3 regions of the Neomicrococcus lactis genome follow, and region 2 is predicted to be linked to each of the others. Evidence: predicted binding sites of a transcription regulator. Region 2 holds the regulator's gene; each other region holds the start of a gene.

Region 1 (8,041 bases), 690 kb from region 2:
TTCCCTCGTCCTTGTCCGCCGCGTCCTATGCGGAGCTGCGAAAGCTCGGGTTTGAAGGTGTGGTGGTGACTGATGCCTTGAACATGGGCGCGATTACGGAGAATTACTCGACCGGCCAGGAATCCGTGGCGGCGCTAGGGGCTGGGGCTGACCTCCTGGTCATGCCGCCAAATGTGACGGCTGCTCATAAGGCGATCGTTGCCGCCGTGAAGGAGGGTTCCTTGAAGGAATCACGCTTGGATGAGGCCGCCGCTCGCGTAGTGGCAATGCAGATGATGCAGCAAGAGAAGTCCGCCGAGGCTTCGGACGTCGATCCTGAAACGGAGAGCCGCGCCATCTCAGCTGCTGCCATCACCGCTTTTGGCTCAAAGTGCAGCGGCCCCTTGGTGGGTAAGAGCATCAGTATCACTGGCGGCGACGCTCGTGACCGCGCTCGTTTGACCCGAGCCGCAAAGGCCGCTGGCCTCAGCGTTGGTGGCGGAATCTCCGTGGCTTTCTTGGGGAACGGAAACGTGACGGCTAACGCGGACGTAGTGGTGGCACTCGACGCCCCTTACGGCCTTTCGCGCTCGCAGGCGGCGTCCAAGGTGGCTCTCTATGGCCGCACCACGGGTGCGTTCGAGGCGCTCGTTGACGTGCTCACCGGCAAGTCCGAAGCCAAGGGCAAGCTCCCCGTCAAGGTGGGCGATCAGCCCATTGGAACGAGTTGCGGGTCCTAGACGCCTCCACCTCCCTCGATGCAAGGCCTTTTCACGACAACATGCCCAAGTGTGAGGCCACTTCGCTACAACACGCCTCCAATGTGAGGCCACTTCGCTACAACACGCCTCCAATGTGAGGCCACTTCGCGACAACGCACCCTATGCGGGGACGAAATTCGACGACGAATCGGCAAAAAGTTGTCGCAAACCGTTCTCGCATAGGAGCTGTTCGGGACTCCGGGCGGCGTCGTCGAGGGTTAAGGGCGTTGAGTGACAGGGGAGTCGAGGGGAAACGAGGTCAAATGACAGAATCGTCGAGCGTCTAGGCGGCTGTAAGTCCTAGATCTAGCGCACGCTTGCGGACATCAGCTGGCACTCGAAGCCCAAGCCTCGTGGCCTAGAAATAGAACGCGGAGATGATCTGAGGGATGACCTCTCGAAAACCGTTTCGCGCATCGTTCGCGCTGCACTTGATGTTTCGCCAACTCAATGACTCGAACGTGCCGTCTCGCCGCTGATCTCGAGCGTAAGTGTCGGGATCGTAGTGAGTGGCGCCGTCGTAATGAACCGCGATCCGGAAGGGGCGATACCCCAAATCCGCGCTCGGGGAATACGGGTTATCTGGATCTGCCATGACTTGAAGTTCGGGTTCGGGGAGGCCTGCTCGAACGATTGCGAGCCGGAGCCGGGTTTCCCACGGTGAATCAGATCCAACTCGAACCTGCGCTATTGATGTGAGGAGCGCAGCCTTCTTGATGAATTTCTGAGAGCTGGCAAGTAGAGACCACGCTTCGAGGGAAATGAACGGTTCCGTGCGCCGTTCGAATCTCGCCCGAGGAATTCGCACCAGCTGATCGCCAAGGATCACGAGCTCGTCTTCGTTCAGGTACGGCGTCATTTCCAAGACGGTCCGCACGGGTGATGAAACTCGAACGCCCTGAAACGTGATGATTCTCTTCTGATGGCGGGACCGGTGACCAGCGACACCGGCTCTACGAATGCGGCCACTTTTCATTGGAAGGGACACATGGAGTCTTTCGTCCTTCAGCAACCGAGACGGTAGATAAAGTCCGTGGAGCCGAGCCGCGGAATGGTGGCTCATCCAGACCTCCGGGAACCTGCGCGCTAGAACCCTCACTGATTCGAGGGCGTCCAGCTCTTGTCCACTCGTTGTGTAGATGAGGCTGACCGGGGACTTTGCGATGTCTCTCGCGCGGATGCGGCCTATGGGGAGGCCCATCGACTCGAGGTCTTTGGCCGTAAATCCTCTTGTATTTAATTCCGGCGGAAGCGGCGTTCTTTGTGGCATGCAACTAGCGTTGCGGAATCTCGGGGGGTCGTCCTGGGAGATCATGGAACTGTGGATAACTGGCGTGGGGCGTTCGGTTTCTGGAGTCCTGCGCACGTATGTGAGGACGGATTTCTACAAGGAAACTCGAAAAAGTTGTGGCAAAGTGGCCGCGCATGGGGTGGGTTGTCGTGAAGTGGCCTCACATCGACGCGCGTGCAGATAGAGACTGGACACGAACAGCAGTTGCGGTGCTGGTCCCGACACCCACCGTTAACTCGTCTGCGAGTGGCTACTCTTCTGAACTCAAGTAGATAACTGCCCATGATTGATTGCCAGAAGTGGGATCAGTGAGCCGCAATTGAGCCTTGCCCGAAGTGGAATCGACTCCGGAATTGACGATGTCTGAGCTGCACTCCCAACTGCCTCCGGAGACAAACTTGCTGTCGACCAACAATTCGTAGCTCATAGTGCCGGACCCTTCGCACTGGGCATGGACCACATAGGTCTTGTCTTTGGAAATGTTTCCAGCAGTGGACGTGACGGCATCGTCGATCATGGTCACGCTGGCAACTGCTTGCGGAGCAACCGACGGCATCGCTCTGGCGGTGGCTGTGGCTGACTTTGAAGCCGAGCTGCTGCTTGACGATCCCGTGACCACAATCGATGGTGTTGAGGCGCCAGATGATGCCGAAGGTGATGAGCCGGTGGATGAAGACGCGGTACAACCCACGAGCGCAAAAGTTATCGCGAGAGATGTCGAGGCGAGTCCCGCAAAAGTCTTGGAGATGCTCATGCTGGTGCGTCGAACGATAGTCGTGTGACACGTAGCGATTCAGCCGGAGATGAGCGAATCATTCGCACTCCTTGTGTTTGATACTCGGGGTGTTTCATCACCCGTAGGTAAAGTGTGTCAATCCTTTGGTCTAAATGACATAGTGTCTCAAGGAAATTTTGGAGCTGAGTGGGGAAGAGCGTGCGAAACCGGTGTGATCTCGGCGCTAAGAGACTAGTGCGAGGTCGGTTTGACGCAACCTGATGCCCTTGTGAGGACGGATTTCCACAAGGAAACTCGAAAAAGTTGTAGCAAAGTGGCCGCGCATGGCCCGGGTTGTCGTGAAGTGGCCTCACATGTGGGTGGTGGGCGTTGGATGGTGGCCCGGGTTGTCGTGAAGTGGCCTCACATGTGGGTGGTGGGCGTTGGATGGTGGCCCGGGTTGTCGTGAAGTGGCCTCACGCGGAGGACTCAGGGAACTCGCGGGGACTCAAGGGGGACTCAGGGGGGGACTCGCGGGGACTCGCTGACTCACAGAGGACTCGCAGAGCCTCCGGGGGACGAAGAGAACGCCGGGTTCCGGCGAGGCGCAGCTACGAAGCCGGCTCCACCTCGATCGCCACGCGCTCATCGCCCACACGGGTCAAGATGAGCGTGGCCTTCTTCTTGTTCTTCTTCGAGCCAGTCCCGGCAAGAAGCACCTTGCGTAGCTCCTCGGGAGACACATCGAGGCCGCGCTTTTTGATGTCCAGCACGCCGATTCCGGACGCCTTCACCCAGGACCGTAGCGACTTCACGTGATACGGCCGCACGGCCACCACGCGGTACGCACGGGCATACGGCGTCGAGACCAGGGACGGCGCCATGAAGTACGCGATGTGAGGATCGAGCAACGAACCACCCACGGATTCGGCCACGTCAACCACGAGTCCCGCTCGGATCACAGCACCATCGGGTTCGTAGATGTACCCGGAAATATCATCGGGGGAGACCGGCGTGCCAACACTCGAGGAATCCGAGAAATCACTTGCAGCGTGAAGCTCGTGGACTCCGTCCTCGTTCAGGACCAAAGCCGAGCGCCGCACGTCCGGACGTCGAAGCGCACCGAACCACAGCGCAACTTCCGTGACGTCGCCGTCCACGCTGACCCATTGGGCCTCGCAATTCGCGGGCACGGATCCGTGCGGAATCCCGGGGCCGAGTTTCACGCCCACGGGCAGACCGGCGTCCGCGAGACGCTCCACGAAAGACAGGGGAGGGCTGAAAGCTTCGGGATCGAAGATGCGCTGCGTGTTTCCGCCGGCCTGCGTGCGCCGCGCCGGATCCAGCCAGACGCCATCAAAACCTGCGAGATCAAACTCTGTCGCGTCGCCCATTTCCACGCGCGCGTTCTCGAACGGCATGAGGTTGATGGTTGCGGCAGCCGCCGTCGTCTCATCCAATTCCACCGCCGTCACATTCATCCCCAGCGCGGCCAGCGCCATGGCGTCCGTTCCCAGCCCGCACCCAAGGTCCGCAATCTGGCGTAACCCGGCGGCGCGGAATCGATCGGCATGGTGCGCGGCCACTTGCAGGCGCGTTGCCTGCTCCAGCCCGCCGCGGGTAAAAATCATGCGCTCAGCGAACCCACCGAGCTTGGCTTTCGCTAGGTGCCGCAAGCGAATTTGGTGTACGACGCCGGAGCTCACCTCAGGCGAATGCCCCGCCTTGCGGAGGGCAAGATTGAGCGCGATGCCTTGATCCTCGGTGTTTGCGGAGTCAGGATCGGTGGATTCGAGGAGCGCGAAGCCTTCGGGCGTGAGGACCGCGGCGACGAGATCGGCATCTGAAATGGACATACATCCAGCCTAGACTTCACTGGCAGCCGATCTCATTCATTGGCACTCGCCTTGACCGAGTGCTAATTCATTTCCTAGAGTCATAGTTAGCACTCGAACACGTCGGGTGCTAAAGCCTGAGGTACTTGCCAACTGGCACCGCGACGACGGTTGGTAGCCCTTGAGGCCCCAAGACACCATTGGTAACTCATGCAAAGGAGAGAACCGAATGTCGGTCTCTATCAAGCCTCTCGAGGATCGTATTGTTGTTCAGCCGCTCGAAGCTGAGCAGACCACCGCTTCCGGTCTTGTCATTCCTGACACCGCGAAGGAAAAGCCACAAGAGGGCAAGGTTGTAGCCGTTGGACCGGGCCGCGTTGATGACAACGGAAACCGCGTTCCTGTAGACGTTGCTGAAGGCGACGTTGTGATCTACTCCAAGTACGGCGGAACCGAAGTCAAGGTTGGCGGCCAGGAGTACTTGGTGCTCTCCGCTCGCGACGTTCTTGCAATCGTCGTCAAGTAGTTTTTGAGCATGGAGCCCTGGCGATCTGCCGGGGCTCTTGCCACGTTTACTGAAGGAAGAAGATACACATGGCAAAGCAGTTGGTGTTCAATGACGCCGCTCGCAAAGCACTCGAAGCCGGTGTTGACCGTTTGGCTGACACCGTCAAGGTGACGCTCGGCCCACGTGGCCGCAATGTAGTGCTGTCCAAGAGCTGGGGCGCTCCCACCATCACGAACGATGGTGTGACCATTGCTCGCGAGATCGAGCTTGAAGACCCGTACGAGAACTTGGGTGCTCAGCTTGCCAAGGAAGTTGCTACCAAGACCAACGACGTGGCCGGCGACGGAACCACCACGGCAACCGTTCTTGCTCAGGCTCTCGTGAAGGAAGGCTTGCGCAACGTTGCCGCAGGCGCCGCTCCGGGCCAGCTCAAGCACGGCATCGAGGTTGCAGTTGAAGCTGTTGCTCAGCGTTTGCAGGACAACGCTCGTCCCGTTGAGGGCCAGCAGGTTGCCAACGTGGCAGCGATCTCCGCACAGTCTGACGAAATCGGCGAACTCCTGGCTGAGGCCTTCGGCAAGGTGGGCACCGAGGGTGTCATCACCATCGAAGAGTCCAACACCACGAACACCGAATTGGTGATCACGGAAGGCATGCAGTTCGACAAGGGCTACTTGTCCCCGAACTTCGTGACGGACCCAGAGCGCCAGGAAGCTGTTCTTGAGGACGCTTACGTTCTCATCAACTCCGGCAAGATCTCCACGGTTGCAGAATTCTTGCCACTGTTGGAGAAGGTTCTTCAGGAAAAGAAGCCGCTCTTCATCATTGCTGAGGACGTTGAGGGCGAGGCTTTGTCCACGCTCGTTGTCAACAAGATCCGTGGCACCCTGAACGCTGTTGCCGTCAAGGCTCCAGGCTTTGGCGACCGCCGCAAGGCCATGATGCAGGACATCGCGATCCTCACGGGCGCTCAGGTGGTTTCCCCTGATCTTGGCCTCAAGCTGGATCAGGTGGGACTCGAGGTGTTGGGTACGGCTCGCCGCATCACCATCACCAAGGACAACACCACCATTGTTGACGGTGGCGGATCTGATGAGGACATCAAGGATCGCGTTTCCCAGATCAAGGCTGAAGTTACCCGCACGGATTCCGATTGGGATCGTGAGAAGCTGCAGGAGCGCCTCGCGAAGCTCGCCGGCGGCGTTGGCGTCATCAAGGTAGGTGCTGCTACTGAGGTTGAACTCAAAGAGCGCAAGCACCGCATTGAAGACGCTGTTTCTGCAACCCGTGCAGCTCTCGAAGAGGGCATCGTGGCTGGTGGCGGAACCGCATTGGTTGACGCTCTGTCCGCTCTCGACGAGGACGAGTCCGTCAAGGCTCTGACCGGCGATGCAGCTACCGCTGTTGGAATTGTCCGCCGCGCTTTGGTGCAGCCACTTCGCTGGATCGCCATCAACGCTGGCCACGACGGCTCCGTCATTGCAGCAAAGGTTGCCGAGCTTCCAGTGAACAACGGCTTCAACGCGAAGACCGGTGTGTTCGAGGATCTCTTGGCCGCTGGCGTTATCGACCCAGTCAAGGTCACCCATTCGGCACTTCGCAACGCTGCGTCCATCGCAGCGCTCGTGCTGACCACGGAAACCCTTGTGGTGGAGAAGCCAGAAGAAAGCGAAGATGATCATGCAGGTCACAACCACTAATAACGTGGCGTGATCTACGGCCCTTCTCGAGGGCTTGATCTAGAAATTCATAGAGTTTGAGGTGGTGCATCCTGACGGATGTGCCACCTCAAACTTTTTGCGAGCCAACCAAGAACCAACGAAGGTCAATGTCACATGATCCTTCCCACATGTGACCGTAGGAATCGTTCGTGACGAAATAGCGTTCTAGGATGAAAGCATCCCTCATGCACGAAAGGCACGGACGTGACCGAATTCAACCCGTTCGCTTTTGAAGGTTTGACGTACGACGACGTACTCCTTCTCCCTGGCCCCACGGATGTTATTCCATCCGACGCGGACACTCGGACCAAGCTCACCAAGCGTATTGAGCTGAACATCCCCATTGTTTCCGCGGCTATGGACACGGTCACCGAATCACCGATGGCCATCGCTTTGGCACGCCAGGGCGGCATCGGCATCATCCACCGCAACCTTTCTATTGCTGATCAGGCCAGCGAAGTGGACCGCGTCAAGCGTTCCGAATCCGGCATGATCACGGATCCGGTCACCATTGCACCGGATGCCACGCTCGAGGATCTGGACAACCTCTGCGCTCAGTACCGCGTGTCCGGTCTTCCAGTAGTGGACGAGAACAAGAAGCTTCTGGGCATCATCACCAACCGCGACACCCGCTTTGTGCCGCGCAACGAATTCATGACCACCAAGGTCTACGAGAAGATGACCCCAATGCCGCTCATCACGGCCAAGGTGGGAATCTCGCGCGATGGCGTTATTGAGCTTTTGGGTCAGCATCGCATTGAGAAGCTCCCACTCGTTGATGACAACGGAGTTCTTCAGGGCCTGATCACGGTCAAGGACTTTGACAAGGCTGAGCAGTACCCGCTTGCTACCAAGGATGACGAAGGCCGCTTGCGCGTTGGCGCAGCAGTGGGCTTCTTCGGCGAAGGCTTCGAGCGCGCTATGACCCTCGTTGAGGCTGGCGTTGACGTACTCGTCGTGGACACCGCTAACGGCCACACCGCTGGCGTGCTGGACATGATCGCGAAGCTCAAGGCTGAAAAGGCCGCGAGCCACGTGGACGTCATCGGTGGCCAGGCTGCTACCCGCGAAGGCGCACAGGCTCTCGTGGATGCCGGCGCAGACGCCATCAAGGTCGGCGTTGGACCAGGCTCCATTTGCACCACTCGCATCGTCGCAGGCGTTGGCGTTCCGCAGGTCACGGCTGTCTATGAATCTGCCAAGGCAGCTATTCCAGCTGGTGTCCCAGTGA
Region 2 (8,041 bases):
CTGTCTGCTTTGCGGGATGATGCACGACGACGCGTGGCCGGCTTGATTGCCGATCGCTTAGTTGAGCCGGGGCCTGCATTGGGTGCGTCGGGGGAGAAGCGTTTGGTCTTGACGCTCAACGGTCGCCTTCTGGCGGACCGCGTGGTCAAGATTCTTGCCGACTTCTAGTCGATCAGTCGCAGGTTGAAGCGGTAGCGGTAAGGGCGACCCTTGTTAACCTCGATGCCTGCGATGACACCGTTGATGGTCAAGAAGAGCCACAGCAGAACTGCGATGAAGGCAAAGAATCCACCGATGATGGGGATCATCGACAAGAGGTTCGCGACGATTGCCAGAAGGGTTGGTGGAAGCGTGAAGTTGAACGCTTCCTTGGACTCCTGAGCCGTGAATGGTCCACGATCGCGGAAAACATAGTGAATGATGCCGGAAGGCACACATCCCAAGATCGAGCCGAAGTGAGCAATAGTGGCCCACTGGCGATCTTCACTTGGAGTCAAGTGGCGTGGCTGTTGCGCAGACGCTTCAAAGCGGGAATTGTCCTGAGGATTCCTAGGGTTCCCACCGCCGTTGTTTGGCCCGCCGTTCACCGTTGTTGACTCCTTGAAAGTGTTTTCATGTATCAAAAATGCTCGGCAGGTGCCGATGAATTCTCGCCCATCTTAACCTGCCAGCACCGCAATAACCGCATGGCTCGCGGAAACCAGGCGCATCTTTGCCTCAATTGCCGCGGGAAAGCACGACGACACATAGCCGCCGCCTTTTGGATAAGGACATGCAGATATGTGAATATCTACAAGTGAAACTTGTTACGGCACTTCAATCTGAAGCTGAATCCAGCTGTTCGAGCCAAATGGTTCGGGCCGCCGTGGATGACTCAGCATCCGCAGATCTCGCAAACACCTTTAAGGCATTGAGCGATCCTTGCCGCGTCCGGCTCCTGTCCATCATTGCCGCCCACGAAAACCAAGAAGCCTGCGTGTGCGACTTGAACGAGTCCTTCGAGCTTTCGCAACCCACCATCAGCCGTCACTTGAAGATTCTTGCCGACGCTGGTCTAGTCACTCGCGATAAGCGTGGTGTCTGGGTCTACTACCGCGCTAACAACGACGCGCTCGTCAAGCTGGCCGACTTCCTCTGGCCAAGTCAGCCTGCCGAACCGGTATCGAACCGTCGTACAGCTGCCCCTGCAAAGTTGGCGGCAAGAGCGTGACACCTACGGGCCTTCAGCGCGTCGTCGCAGAGTTCCTCGGCACAGCCTTCCTCGTGATGGGCGTGATCGGCTCGGGCATTTATGCCTCGAAGCTATCCACTACCGATGACGGACTAGCGCTTCTCGAAAACAGCATCGCCACGGGTGCAATTCTGGTTGCCTTGATCATCGCGTTCCAAGGAATTTCTGCCAGCTTCAATCCCGTAGTGACCTTGGTGGACCGTTTCCTGGGACATCTGGACACGAAACTCATGTTTGCCCTCATGGGTGCGCAAATGGCAGGTGGAATCACCGGCACGTGGCTCACGCACACCATGTTTGAAAAGCCAGCGTTCACCATTTCCACGAATGATCGCTTCGGCGGACATCTTTGGATTTCCGAAGTCATTGCGACGATAGGGCTCTTGCTCATCATCTTCTTGACGATCAAGAGTGACAACGCGAGATATGTCTCCGTGGCCGTGGGTGGTTACATCGCTGCCGGGTATTGGTTCACGTCATCCATGAGCTTCGCCAACCCAGCCGTGACGTTCGCTCGCGTTTTCACGGACACCTACGCCGGAATCACTCCAACTTCCGCGTGGCCCTATATCGCTGCGCAGCTAGTGGGCGCCGCCCTCGCAACCGGCCTCATTGTTTTCCTCATCAAAAAGCCAACCCACTCTTCGAAGGAACTCTCATGACTGACAACTCTGCAACCGCTGAAACCGCTAACCAGGCTGACCGCCCCAGCGTCCTTTTCGTCTGCGTGCACAACGCGGGTCGCTCGCAAATGGCCGCAGGCTACTTGGAACATCTCGCCCAGGGTGCCATCGAGGTTCGTTCGGCAGGCTCTGAGCCAGCAGACAAAATCAACCCTTCTGCAGTAGAAGCCATGCTCGAAGAGGGCATCGACATCCGCGATCAGAAGCCGAAGATCCTGACCACTCAGGCCGTCAAAGACTCAGACGTGGTCATCACCATGGGCTGCGGCGATACGTGCCCCATCTTCCCGGGCAAGCGCTACGAGGACTGGAAACTGGAAGATCCAGCAGGCAAGGGCGTCGATTCCGTGCGCCCCATCCGTGACGAAATTCGCGCGCGCATCGAGACGCTGATCAGCGAACTTCTTCCCACGCGCTAGTTATCCACTTCCGTCAGGAAGTCGATAATCTCCTCGACGCGACCCAGCAGGGCGGGTTCAACGTCGGCGTAGTTGGTTACGCGCGACAGAATGCGCTGCCACGCCAGGCCCAGGTCTTCGGGCGTGGAAGCTGGCCATCCAAACGCGGTGACGATTCCGTTCTTCCAGTCTTGGCCGCGGGGGATAACTGGCCAGGCGGGAATTCCCAGAGCGCTGGGCTTGACCGCCTGCCACACGTCAACGTACGGGTGACCCACAATCAGGACATTGCCGGCCGCGCCGGGAACTTTCATGGCGCGCTCGGCGATCTTCTGCTCCTTGGTGCCCATGACCAAGTGGTCTACAAGAATTCCCAAGCGACGCTGTGGGCTGGGCGCGAAGTCGGCGATCACCGCAGCCAAATCGTCGACGCCGTGGAGCGGTTCCACCACAATGCCTTCCACGCGAAGGTCGTGGCCCCACACTTTCTCCACCAGCTCGGCGTCGTGCTTACCTTCAACCAAGATGCGGCTGGCACGTGCGGTGCGCGCTTTCAATCCCTGGACCACTACGGATCCGGAGGCAGAGCGCGCGACGGGAGGCAGCGTCGTCGTCTTCACGGGAGCAATGATGCGGACGGGTTCGCCATCCAAGAGGAAGCCGTAACCGGCCTTGAAGGAACGGGTCTTTCCGCCGCGGCCCTCCAAGTGGAGCACCAACATGCCGCCGGATTTCTCAATCCGCATAATTTCACCCACAAAGCCGGTCTCGACGTCCTCGATGACCATGCCTTGCGCGGCGGGCACTTCTCGCAATGATTTCCGAACCGGCTTTCCAATTGCTTGCGGTCCCCATGAGCTGTAGTCCACATCTCTCCTCTCCGGCCCTTGATGCTAGCAATGCCTCAAGAAGTATTAGACTTAGCACTTGATCGTGTCGAGTGCTAAAAGTATGAGCACTAGAGGGAGGTGCCGCATGGATCAGTTCAAAGCTAGCCGACGAGATACGTCCAAAACGGAACCTCGTCGCCTCGAAGTTCTCCGGGCGATCGTTGAGGATTTCGTGCAGACCCGTGAGCCAGTGGGCTCCAAGGCTCTCGTGGAACGTCATCTCTTGGACGTCTCTGCTGCCACCATTCGTAATGACATGGCGGCGCTTGAGGACGAGGGCTTCATCGTTGCACCACACACGTCGGCCGGCCGCATTCCCACGGAAAAGGGCTACCGCCATTTCGTGGACATGATTGAGGAAGTTCGCCCGCTCTCGGCGGCGGAGCGACGTGCCTTCCAGGTCATGCTCGAGGGCGCTGAGGATGTTGACGAAATCCTGGACCGCACGGTTCGCATGCTGGCTCAGATTACGCAGCAGGTTGCGGTTTTGCAGGTTCCCATAGTGAACGACGACGCTGTTCGGCATCTCGAGCTCGTTTCGTTGGGTGCCACTCAAGCATTGATCGTGCTCATTTCTTCGACCGGCAAGGTGGAGCAGCGCGTCATTGTGGCTCCAGCGAGCACCACGGACGAGTTGTTGAGCGAAGTACGCACGGCCATCCTGAGCACCATTCAGGGCAAGCCGATGATGGTCGTGGGAGCCGAGGCTCGCGTGGGCGTCACCACGTTGCCTTTCCCACTGCGAGAGCTTGGCGAGCTGGTTGCCGCCGGGCTCGAAGTCATGGCGAATCAGGGCAACAGCTCGCGCTATTTGGTAGCTGGCACTGGAAACTTGGCACGCTCTACAAGCGACTTCCAGCAGACCATCACACCGATCTTGGACACCCTTGAGGAACAAGTTGTCCTCTTGCGGTTGTTGTCAGAACTAGAACAGGACGCGCATGGAATCGCTGTGTCCATTGGACACGAGAATTCCTACGGAGGACTCTCCGAAGCTTCCCTCGTGACGTCCTCCTACGGACCCGGGCAGCTCGCGAAGCTCGGCGTCCTTGGCCCGACGCGCATGGATTACCCCGCAAGTATGGCTGCCGTGAGAGCGGTAGCCCGATACTTGTCACGAATTTTGGCCAGCTAGCACCTAGCTGAATCGCTAGAAAGGAAACTGCCACCACATGGCAACCCACTACGAGGTATTGGGCGTCTCCCAGGACGCCACCGCGGAAGAAATCAAGAAGGCGTACCGCAAGCTCGCCCGTAAGCTCCACCCGGACATCAACCCGGGCGCTGAGGCTGCTGAAGAGTTCAAGCTCGTCACGCGCGCGTATGAAGTGCTCTCCGATCCGGATAAGCGCAACATCTACGATCAGACGGGTAACGAGAACGGCACGTCCCAAGGCTTCGGCGGCGGCGCTGGTGACTTCGGTTTCGGCGATATCTTTGAGCAGTTCTTCGGTGCTGCATCCGGCGCCGGTCAGGGTCCCATCCCACGCACCAGCCGTGGACGCGATGCACTCATCACGGCAACCATCGAGCTCAAGGACGCCGTGCAGGGCACGGTTTACCCCTTGGACATCGAAACCGCCGTCACCTGCCCGGTCTGCGATGGCTCGTGCTGTGAAGCCGGCACGCAGCCGGAAACCTGCACCATTTGCCGCGGCCGCGGTCAGGTTCAGCGCCCGGTTCGTTCCTTCTTGGGACAGATGATGACCCTCGAAACCTGCTCCGCTTGCCGCGGACACGGCACCATCATTCCTAGCCCGTGCCGCGAGTGCCAGGGCCAGGGCCGCATCCGTGAGCGCGTCACCAAGCAGCTCAAGATTCCAGCAGGCGTCAGCACGGGCACGCGTATCCGCTTGGACAGCCAAGGCGAAGTCGGCCCCGGCGGCGGACCAGCCGGTGACCTCTACGTGGAAATCGACGTCAAGCGCCACGCCGTCTTCGAGCGCGAAGGAAACGACCTTCACGCCGAAGTCACGTTGCCAATGACCGCTGCTTCGCTCGGAACCACCGTCAAGTTGGACACCTTCGATGGCTCGAAGGACGTCACCGTGGATCCAGGTACGCAGACGGGGCACACGGTCCGCTTGCCAGATCTTGGTGTGCCTCGTTTGCGTGGCTCGGGACGCGGAAACATCGTGGTTCACATCAACGTCGAGACTCCTACCAAACTCGACGACGAACAGCGCGAGCTCCTCGAAAAGCTCGCCGCACTGCGCGGCGAAGAGTTCGCTGAGGGCCGCGTGGAACAGCGCGGTGGCTTTTTCTCCCGCATCAAGGATCACCTGAACTCTCGCTAGAGCCTTCTCAAGAGAAGAGAATCATGAGCAACCAGGCATTTTGGTTCGGTTCGTCGCTGGAGGACGTAACCTCCGGCGACGAGCTGGACCTTGAAGGCCCCGAAGGACACCACGCCGCCACGGTGAAGAGAATTACCGTGGAGGAATTGGTGGACCTCTTGGACGGTGCCGGTCACCGCGCCGAGTGCACGGTGTTGAGCACGTCCAAGACGGGCCTTCACTTGCGGGTTGAAGAACTTCGTACCGAAGACCCACCGCGCTTTCCCATCACGCTCGTGCAAGCACTAGCTAAGGGAGACCGCGATCTGCAAGCCGTGGAGTCCGCGGTGGAGCTCAATGTCAGCCACGTAGTGCCCTGGCAGGCCGAGCGCAGCATTGTGAAATGGCCAGCAGATCGCGCCGCGAAGGCACTCGCCAAATGGGAATCCCTCATTTTGGCTGCCACCAAACAGTCGCGCCGCAGTTTCCGACCCAGCATTGAATCAGCGCTGACGACGCCGCAGCTCACCCGCCGCATCGAGGATTGGGTTGCGAACGGCTCACTTGTGGTGGTGTTGCACGAGGCCGAAGAAAATGCCTTGGGCGCGGTAGTTGGCACTTACGTGCGCGAACCGCGGGAAACGAGCGGCGGCGTCGTACTCATTGTGGGTCCTGAAGGCGGTGTCTCACCGCAAGAAATCGAAAAATTCACCCAAGCGGGAGCCGTTCCAGCGCTACTCGGCAAGAACGTTTTGCGCAGCTCGAGCGCCGGTCCGGCGGCAATGGTGCTAGTGCGACACCTCGCCGGTGAGCTCTAGACGCTAACGAGCTCTAGACCCTAACGAACCGTGAAGGTCTTGGTGTCCGTTGCGATATGGATGTCAGAATCCTTGTTCTGCCCCCACACTGACAGCTGGTAGGTGCCCGGCTTCAGGGTGACTTCAAACCGGAATTCGCCATCATTAGGAAGCTGATCTGGTTCAGCAAGGACGCCGTCTGCAACTTGAGCGCCCACCGTCCCGTTGTTCACCGTCGCCACGCTATAGAAGGAACCGCCACTGAACTTGGAGGTAACGCCGAAAGCCTTGATGGGGGAGCCGTAGGAGGAAGCCTCGGACGGATCGACCAGCCAGACCGGCGCACGCATGCTGTCGGTGCGGGCCAATGGACGGTCAAGTTTCACGAGGCCCCACGCGTCATAGCCTTGGCGGCCATCCACCACAATGCTCACGGCTGGCTTTTGCTTGCCGGTCAACAATCCCGAGTTCGCGGCAGCGGCAGTGGCCGTGTACACCAGCTGCTGAATACTGCGCTCGGCGAGGCCCTTGTCCACGGACTTGTCGAAGGCATCGGAGGAAATGTCCACCGTGATCACGTTCTCGGCAGAAATGGTGGCGCCAATGCGCTTTGCGGAAGACCAGACGTTGAAGTAGTCCGGATCCGCGGGCTCCGCCTCAAGCATGTGCTTGACGCTGGTAACCACGGGATCGCCTTGGTCCGCTACCGGCAAGAACTCGCGGTACAAAAAGACGTTGTCCCCGTTTTCGCCCAACCAATAGACAGGCGAAAGCTGATTGACGCCGAGATCTTCGAGCTTGGCGTCCGTCGCCGTTGGGACGGCAACCGATCCTGACGCAGAGGATTTGGTAGGCATCGAAGATTGGCCACCAGGCAGGGTTGAATCGCTGATTGAGCAACCGACAGCAGCAAGCAGCACTGTTCCGGTAGCTACCGTTCCCGCAATCACAATGCGGGCACGGCCTTTCAACGATGGCATCAACAAATAATCCTCTTTAACGGTCACTGCGCTGGGGGAGGCGCGTCCTTTAGGCTACACACGAGTAACAACCAGAAACAGTGTTATCTGTAAACGTAATCATTCCTTAATCAATTCTTGACCGTTTGAGCATTGCTCCAAGTGCGCACTTGCCCAGTGAACTACAATCAAAAAGGCGCGAATTTATTCGTTAAATCAGAGAAGATAGGTGTCCATCACGCATGGCAGATGAGCTCGAAACTCCAGAGAGCTTCAGTGTTCCATTCGATTCCACCGCAGAAATGGTTGCGGCACTCGGTGCGCAAGACCAACTTTTGAGGGTGCTCTCGGGCGTATACCCGAACGTCAGCGTTACCCCGCTTGACCAAGAACTCACCGTTAAAGGACCTCGCTCTGACGCCGCTATGGTGCAGTCAGTCTTGGAAGACGCGCGGCAATTGGCCCGCACCGGCACCACGGTGACGCTGGAAATTATTGAAGAGCTCGTCCGGCACCGCACGCGATCAGCCGGTTTTGCCCCTGAGACGACGTCTCGCATCAAGCACGACGCCGCAGCTCACCTGCCGACGACACCTTCGGCTTTCAGCGGGCTTCCGACCCAAAGCTACGGCCTGAATATTTTGACAAGTCGCGGCCGAAGCATTCGCCCAAAGACAGTGAACCAGCAGCGCTACGTCGACGCGATTGACGAGAACACGGTCATCTTCGGTATTGGCCCTGCAGGTACCGGCAAGACCTACTTGGCTATGGCGAAAGCCGTCCAAGCATTGCAGGCCAAGGAAGTCT
Region 3 (8,041 bases), 780 kb from region 2:
AAATCCTCCAGCAACTCTTGGACAAGCCCACGCTCTTCGAAACGGCCACGGGCAAGCGGCTTTGGGAAGACAAAGCTCGAGAGAATCTGCGCCGAGAACTAACTGAACTTCGAGCTTAGTGGTGATACTCCCGCCAAAGTCCCGCTTATTTCAGAGGCATCACATAGAAAAAGACCTAGCCGTAATGATGACGACTAGGTCTTTTTCGTATTAGCTACATGCGATGCCGCGTTGCGGAAACATCAGTTGGGACTAGAAGCCGCCCATGCCGCCCATTTCGTCTCCACCTGGCATAGCTGGTGCAGACTTCTCAGGCTTGTCAGCAACAACAGCCTCGGTGGTCAAGAAGAGACCAGCGATGGATGCTGCGTTCTGGAGTGCCGAGCGGGTTACCTTCACTGGGTCGTTGACGCCAGCTGCAAGAAGGTCAACGTACTCACCGGTTGCAGCGTTCAAGCCGTGGCCAGCAGGAAGACCCTTGACCTTGTCGGCAACAACGCCTGGCTCGAGGCCAGCGTTGAATGCGATCTGCTTGAGCGGAGCTTCGATTGCAACCTTGACGATGTTTGCGCCGGTTGCCTCGTCACCTTCGAGGTTGAGCTTTGCGAAAGCCTTTTCGCCAGCCTGAATGAGGGCTACGCCGCCACCGGCAACGATGCCTTCTTCAACAGCAGCCTTTGCGTTGCGGACAGCATCCTCAATGCGGTGCTTGCGTTCCTTGAGCTCAACTTCGGTGGCTGCGCCAGCCTTGATGACAGCTACGCCGCCAGCAAGCTTGGCGAGACGCTCCTGAAGCTTCTCACGGTCGTAATCGGAATCGGAGTTCTCGATCTCGGCACGGATCTGGTTGACACGGCCTGCAATCTCCTCAGCGGAGCCTGCGCCTTCAACGATCGTGGTCTCGTCCTTGGTGACAACAACCTTGCGAGCGGTACCGAGGAGATCCAAGGTAGCGTTCTCGAGCTTGAGGCCAACCTCTTCAGAGATGACCTGGCCGCCCGTGAGGATTGCGATGTCAGCAAGCATGGCCTTGCGGCGGTCGCCGAAGCCTGGAGCCTTGACGGCCACAGACTTGAAGAGGCCACGGATCTTGTTGACCACGAGGGTTGCAAGAGCTTCGCCTTCGATGTCTTCAGCGATGATCAGCAATGGCTTGCCGGACTGCATGACCTTCTCGAGAACTGCAACGAGATCCTTCACGTTGGAGATCTTCGAGTTCACGATCAAGATGTACGGATCTTCAAGAACCGTTTCCTGGCGCTCTGCGTCGGTGACGAAGTAAGCGGAGATGTAGCCCTTGTCGAAGCGCATACCCTCGGTGAGTTCGAGGTCAAGGCCGAAGGTGTTGGACTCTTCAACCGTGATGACGCCTTCCTTGCCCACCTTGTCGAGGGCCTCAGCGATGAGCTCGCCGATCTGGGAGTCGCCAGCGGAGATCGATGCCGTAGCAGCGATTTCTTCCTTAGTTTCAATTTCCTTAGCGGAATCAAGCAGTTCAGCCGTAACAGCTTCAACGGCCTTTTCGATGCCGCGCTTTAGGGACAGTGGGTCGGCGCCGGCAGCAACGTTGCGCAGGCCTTCCTTCACGAGTGCCTGAGCAAGAACGGTAGCGGTGGTGGTGCCGTCGCCAGCGACGTCGTCCGTCTTCTTGGCAACTTCCTTGACCAGCTCTGCACCGATCTTCTCGTATGGATCGTCGAGTTCGATTTCCTTAGCGATGGAAACGCCGTCATTCGTGATGGTGGGAGCGCCCCACTTCTTCTCAAGAACAACATTGCGGCCGCGTGGGCCAAGCGTTACCTTGACAGCGTCTGCGAGCTGGTTCAAACCACGCTCGAGGCCGCGACGTGCTTCCTCGTCAAATGCAATGATCTTTGCCATAACGGCTGGGGTCCTTTCGGGACAGTCATGCGGGGGTGGACAACCAGATGCCCGCGACGGACGGTTGAGCTACTTCGGCATAAGGTACCGAAGGAACCACAACCTCATCTAGAAGTCCGGTATTCATATACGAACGACCACCATGATGTGTCGAACCGACACTTACTTAGCAGTCGCACCCTATGAGTGCTAACTCCATGTTGGCACTCTCAGCCATCGAGTGCAAACTCTGTGGAGGCAGAAGAACCCAAATAAATCCGTGAGCGAACAACACCATCAAAAATTGTCGGGCACTCAGCCGGAACTAGCTCTTTTTGCTGGGCTCTGCCGGCTTCTTGTCACCGCTTCCTACGCTATCGCTAGCAGGCGGCTCAGTGGACGGCTGGGACGTTGGAGCCGTCGTAGGGGCAGGCTTCGTTGTCGGACCAGGTTTCGTGGTTGGAGCCGGCTTCGGGGTTGGAGCCGGCTTCGTCGTTGGCGCCGGTTTGGTGGTTGGTGCTGGCTTGGTCGTAGCCGGCGCAGAAGTAGTTGGTGCCTTCGACGTAGTCGGAGCTGCAGACGTAGTCGGGGCCTTGGTAGTGCGTGGCTTTTGCGAGGTGCGTGGAGCCTGCGTAGTACGCGGACGCACTGAGGTGCGAGGTGCGTAGCTAGTCCGCGGAGCAACATAAGTGCTCGACGCAGAGCTAGAAGATGAGGAACTGGAAGATGCAGAGGAAGACGTGGCAGTCCAGGTGGAGGTGTACGGATCCGAAGACGCGGACATCGAGCCCAAGACAGATGGGGAGGCTACCGGCGCAGGATCCGCAGAGTTGTTCTTGAAGAATTGCGGAACTACGAAGAACGCCAAGACACCGATGACTAGGGCAGCCGTTCCAGCAAGCAAGATCGGCAAAAGTCCCTTGCGGCTTGGTGCGTCCTCAACGTAGAAGTACTCGTAGGAGTCTGAGTACTGAGGATCATCCACAGACAAATCTGCTGAATAAGCTGAGGCGCCTGAAGCACCAGCGGCTGCGCCACCTGCAGCAATAGGCGCGCCAAAGCCCCGGTGCGCGCCAGCGCTACCGGTTCCTTCTGGAATCTTGTCGAACTCGTCCTGAGGGTAATTCACGTCCGCTTCTCCAATATCTTGTGTTGCAGCGGGCGCGGGCGGAACCTAAGCGCCAGAAAGATGTCGCTGCTGCAAACGCGTTGAATGACGCGAGCTCCGCAAACGGCGAAGTCGCTTCACCAACATTGGATCGAACGCAAGCGCCGCATCCGTGTCAATTAACGCGTTTAGACTCTGATAATAGTGTGTTGCGGAAAGATCGAACAGCTGACGAATGGCTTCTTCCTTCGCTCCCGCGAACTTCCACCACTGGCGTTCGAATGTGAGGATGCGCTGGTCACGTTCAGAAAGTGACGACGATTCGTCGAATTCAAAGTCTGGCTGTGATGCCGCTGACGTTACTGAACTCACGCTTTTTCCTTCCCTTTTCGGCCTAATCACTCATTCTAAGCCTGAATTACATCCTTGTCATTCGTCGCGGTTTTTCGGCGCTAGATTGGAGACATGAGCGCTTCCCTCAGCACCCTCGGCGGCTTCGACATTTCGCGCGTCCACTCTGATTGGCTTCCGCTACTGTCCAGCCTGGAACCGCAGCTTGCGGATATTCACTCCAGGATTTCTCGCCAGTACGACGACGCAGCTCACCTTCCGCAAGCCGCAGCCAGTGAGGTGACGGCCCCTTATTTACCTGCTGCGGATCGGGTCTTTGCCGCACTGGCCACGTCCCCCTCGGATGTTCGCGCGATCATTTTGGGACAAGATCCCTACCCCACTCCTGGACATGCGATTGGGTTGGCGTTCGCCACCGATCGGCACGTGAAGCCGCTTCCGCGAAGCCTCAACAACATCTATCAAGAACTGCGTGACGATCTGGGGATCGAGCCGGCAGAGCACGGCGACCTGTCCGCGTGGGCGGATCAGGGTGTGCTGTTGCTCAACCGCGTCCTCACCGTGGCCCCGGGTGCGGCCGCGTCACACCACGGCATGGGTTGGGAGCAAGTGTCGAGTGCGATCGTGACAGAAATCGTGGCTCTCAAGAATCCACTGGTCGGTATCTTGTGGGGCAAGCCTGCTCAGACGCTCGCTCCCCTCTTCGGCGATGTGCCACTCATTGAAAGTGCACACCCTTCGCCGTTATCTGCTCGACGTGGGTTCTTTGGGTCGAAGCCGTTCAGCCGCACCAACGAGATGCTCATAGCCCAAGGCGCATCGCCAATCGACTGGCAGTTGCCAGATCTGGCCGAGAATGACAGGGCCGAAGGAATGCTCTTCTAACGGCGGCGAATACGGCGACGTTCGTTGCGGGACCAACCGCGCGTGAACGGACGAGCAAGGGTGTCGCCGAGCACCACACCAGCGGCCACAGCCATGATGATCATCATGGCGTTGAACATGCCAGCCAGACCTGTAACGAGCTCCGACGTGTTCATGGCGATGACATACATCGAGCGGAAAATCATCAGACCGGGAAGCAAGAACACGATCGCCGGAACAGCGATGACCAGCTGTGGAGCGCTCGATCGCATGGCAAACAAACGGGCAGCAAAGCCAATCACCACAGCGGCAACGGCGGGGGTGAGTCGCTCCCCCGCCCCAATCCACTGGCTACCCGAGTAAGCCAAGAAGCCCAGCATCGCGATGCCTGCAGTTGGCAAAAGCAGTCGAATAGCGGACTGCTCAACCGCCGTGATGGCAGCCGTTGCCATGCCCACCGTAAGCAACATGGCCCACCACGGGTAGCTAATGCTGGACACTTGGGCAACGTCCAAGCTCGGAACGCCCGCGAGTGAACCCAGGACGAGCGCCGCCACAATGCCCGCGACAATAGCCGCATACGTGATCATGGCCGAGAAAGCACGGCCTGCGGCGGTCACCGGGAAGCCGTTGATGGCGTCTTGGACAGACGAGACAATGCGCGCGCTCGGCAAGAGCAACATGATTCCACCGGCCACAACGATCGCCGGCGAGATGAGCACATCAAGTGCCCACAACACCATGGCAATTGCGGTCGCGGCGAATGCGCTGGCCGCCGTGGCGAAGAACTCTGGGATACGCCACTTGGCGCCCAGCTTGCCGATCTCCATCACGATGATCGAGGAGACGAAAGCTACAAGCGATCCGGTTGGCGATCCGCCGATGTAAAGAACGAAGAGCCCTGCAAAGATGGCGCCGGCCGCACTCACAATCCATTTCGGAAATTGCTTGGGCCGGCGAGTGATGTCACGAAGACGCTCAACCGCTTCAGCCTGGCTCACGCCATCTTGCACGATGTCAGTCACGAGCTGATGCACCAAGGCAAGGCCTGCATAGTTGTTGGTCCACGAACGCACCACGCGCAGCAAACTCAAGGATGCGGCGTTCGGCGGCGCGTAGTTCACGTGGATGGACTGGTAGGTGATGTCAACGTCCACGTTGCGCAGACCAAAGGATGCCATAACGGCGATCATGCTGGTCTCGACTTCCAAAGCGCCAGCGCCGTAGCGGAACATCTGTTCGCCCAAGTCCAACACGAATTCGATGGTGTTAACGGCAAGGATGTCCTGCGGAACGGTACGGACCCGCGGGTTGGCGTAGGGGCTGCCGACGAGTCGGTCAACAATCGAGAACGCCTCGGTGGGCGCCTGCTCGGTGACCCACATACGCTTCCACGCACCGCGCGCGTTGGCGCTTGCACGAGCGGCACTTTCTTTAGGGTCCCGCCTGTCTGAAGCGGCGGCGTCGTACTCTCTACGAGAAGAAGTGCCCAATTTTCGGCGCGCTTCCGCGCGAGCCAAAGCGGCCTCTTGGATGGCGCGCAGTTCCTCATCGCTCGACAGCTCTGATTCGCTGGTCAATCCGACTCCTACGTTTTTATAGCACACCGCAACAAGCGGCCCAGTCATCTACTTTACCGGCGGGAATAGATCCCGAGCTAACGAAGTTATTCTATTCAAACGCATACAAGCACCGAAAGTGAAGGAAGACCGTGGCTCACGCACTGAACGGACAACTGGAGATCGGCGCCGAGACTTTCGGCGACGTCACGATCGACGAAAATGGCAACCTCGAATCGCACGCACAGGTGCTGCGCAACGTCATCGACGAAGGCGTCTTGGCTGATCAAGTGGGCCTTGACTTCTTCGGAGTCGGTGAACACCACCGCGATGACATGGCCGTTTCAGCACCGGAAATCGTGCTGGCAGGTATCGCCACGCGCACCGAAAACATCCGCCTGGGAACGGCTGTGACTGTTTTGAGCTCGGATGATCCCGTGCGCCTCTACGAGCGCTTCGCGACCCTCGACGCCATTTCCAACGGCCGCGCTGAGATCATCGCTGGCCGCGGATCCTTCATCGAGTCATTCCCGCTCTTCGGCTACAACCTCCAGGACTATGAAGTGCTGTTCGAGGAGAAGCTGGATCTGCTCGCGAAGCTCGTCAAGGGTGAGCCCGTCACGTGGGCCGGCGAAACGCGCTCGGCACTGAAGAACCAAGTGGTCTACCCGACCGTTGAAAACGCGCCGATCAAGACTTGGGTGGGCGTGGGCGGAAGCCCGCAGTCCGTGGTGCGCGCGGCTCGTCACCAGCTGCCGTTGACGCTCGCAATCATCGGCGGCAACCCGCTGGCCTTCGAGGGGCTCGCGAATCTGTACCGCCGTTCGTTGCAGGAATTCGGCCACGAACAGTTGCCTATCTCCGCGCACTTGCACGGTCTGGTCACTGATTCCGACGACGAAGCCTTCGACATCATCTGGCCGCACTACCGCCTCTACCGCTCACGCATTGGTGCAGAGCGTGGCTGGCCGGAAGCGTCCCAGATGGAGCTGCGCGCCGCTCTCGCGGATAACGGCCACATGCTCGCCGGTTCGCCGGAGACCGTGGCCCGGAAGATGACTCGCGTCGCGAAGGGACTTGGACTGTCCCGCATCGACGTGAAGTACAGCCAGGGCACGCTCCCCCACGCAACACTCATGAAGAGCATTGAACTGCTGGGAACCAAGGTGAAGCCGCTGGTCCTCGACATGATGTCGGAGGGCTAAGCGCTCTTCGCATGACCCTGCGATAGTCGCAATTGCACGTCCCATTAGCCGCGCGCTGAGTGAAACACACCGAACACACTCCGTGGTTTCGCTCGGCCGCGGCTGTTTGAGAGGTCTGAACGGCGGGCTGATTCATGCGGTATGGCTTCCTCGCGATCCGCTGATGAAGGTCGAGTCTGCACCTAAATTGTTCGTAGCTCGGAAACGCAAAATGGCGCCCAGATGGACGCCATCATGTTGAGAATGAAGTTGTGTGGTTCTTACTGGACTCGAACCAGCGACCTCTCACGTGTGAAGCGAGCGCTCTAACCAACTGAGCTAAAGAACCTCAGTGCTATTTAGGTTTCCCGATTTCAGCACCTGAATAGATTACGCATATTGCATGCTGGCTCCAAATTGAGGTCAGCGTGCCATTGCGCATTCTTCCGCCGTGATTGCGGTGATGGACTCGACCGTTTGACGGCCACTAAAAATCCGCGAACCGGGCTCCAACAAGACGCCAGCTGACAGCGGTCCGATGTCGGCGGCGTCGTACCCCATCGCCTCGATCAGCTGCACAACCGCAGCCTTTGCGGCCTCGTCATCGCCAGCGACTGCGAGCGCGCGGCGGTCCGGATCGCCAGCAGGGCGAGCATCTCCCACGAATTCGCCGTAGCCAATGTGGTTCAGCGACTTAACCACGGCGGACTCGCTGAAGTAGCTCTGCACTACCTCGGAGCTCGAGCGCGTGTCATTTTCGAAGTGGTCCACGATTCCGTCTGTGGGCGCCCAGTAGTTCATGGCGTCGACAATGATCTTGCCCGCGAGAGTCTTGGGATCAACGTCCTGGAATTTGTGAAGCGGGACGGCCAGAATCACCACGTCCTGCGCGCTCGCCTCAGCCGCCGTGACGGCCTGAGCGCCCGGAGCCATGAACTCAAGGATCAACGAAATATCGCGCGGATCCTTCGCCGTGGCCACTTTGACGTCGACGCCAGCTGCAGCAGCCTGTTTCGCGAGCGCAGTGCCAACACGGCCTGCCCCGAGAATTCCTAACGTAGCGATTGGCCGCTGGTCCTGCACCTTAGTCCTCCGAGAGTCCGTTGTTAGCTGTC

Evidence for each region. The regulator HrcA, encoded in region 2, represses chaperone genes, less so after heat shock. The targets are predictions, from matches to a motif close to TTNGCACTCGNNNNNNNCGAGTGCNAA.
Region 1: a site for HrcA is predicted at 4,642-4,668, ahead of groES (co-chaperone GroES). Genes of this name have one in related genera too.
Region 3: a site for HrcA is predicted at 2,048-2,074, ahead of groL (chaperonin GroEL). Genes of this name have one in related genera too.

The regions. Positions count from the first base shown of each region.
Region 1 is NZ_JACHBL010000001.1:178,113-186,153, forward strand. It holds gene BKA12_RS00930 (glycoside hydrolase family 3 protein) at 1-719, shown strand, start outside; gene BKA12_RS00935 (PDDEXK family nuclease) at 1,099-1,617, opposite strand; gene BKA12_RS00940 (hypothetical protein) at 2,511-2,813, shown strand; gene BKA12_RS00945 (class I SAM-dependent methyltransferase) at 3,358-4,602, opposite strand; gene groES (co-chaperone GroES) at 4,811-5,107, shown strand; gene groL (chaperonin GroEL) at 5,176-6,789, shown strand; gene guaB (IMP dehydrogenase) at 7,015-8,041, shown strand, end outside.
Region 2 is NZ_JACHBL010000001.1:870,917-878,957, forward strand. It holds gene hemW (radical SAM family heme chaperone HemW) at 1-168, shown strand, start outside; gene BKA12_RS04000 (DUF4870 domain-containing protein) at 165-587, opposite strand; gene BKA12_RS04005 (ArsR/SmtB family transcription factor) at 797-1,210, shown strand; gene BKA12_RS04010 (aquaporin) at 1,207-1,893, shown strand; gene BKA12_RS04015 (arsenate reductase ArsC) at 1,890-2,333, shown strand; gene BKA12_RS04020 (DUF3097 family protein) at 2,330-3,181, opposite strand; gene hrcA (heat-inducible transcriptional repressor HrcA) at 3,288-4,337, shown strand; gene dnaJ (molecular chaperone DnaJ) at 4,375-5,499, shown strand; gene BKA12_RS04035 (16S rRNA (uracil(1498)-N(3))-methyltransferase) at 5,523-6,296, shown strand; gene BKA12_RS04040 (GerMN domain-containing protein) at 6,317-7,255, opposite strand; gene BKA12_RS04045 (PhoH family protein) at 7,477-8,041, shown strand, end outside.
Region 3 is NZ_JACHBL010000001.1:1,654,709-1,662,749, forward strand. It holds gene BKA12_RS07495 (DUF4031 domain-containing protein) at 1-119, shown strand, start outside; gene groL (chaperonin GroEL) at 253-1,881, opposite strand; gene BKA12_RS07505 (hypothetical protein) at 2,186-2,989, opposite strand; gene BKA12_RS07510 (DUF3263 domain-containing protein) at 3,035-3,340, opposite strand; gene BKA12_RS07515 (uracil-DNA glycosylase) at 3,434-4,204, shown strand; gene BKA12_RS07520 (threonine/serine exporter family protein) at 4,201-5,763, opposite strand; gene BKA12_RS07525 (LLM class flavin-dependent oxidoreductase) at 5,907-6,947, shown strand; tRNA gene BKA12_RS07530 (tRNA-Val) at 7,202-7,275, opposite strand; gene BKA12_RS07535 (NAD(P)-binding domain-containing protein) at 7,350-8,009, opposite strand.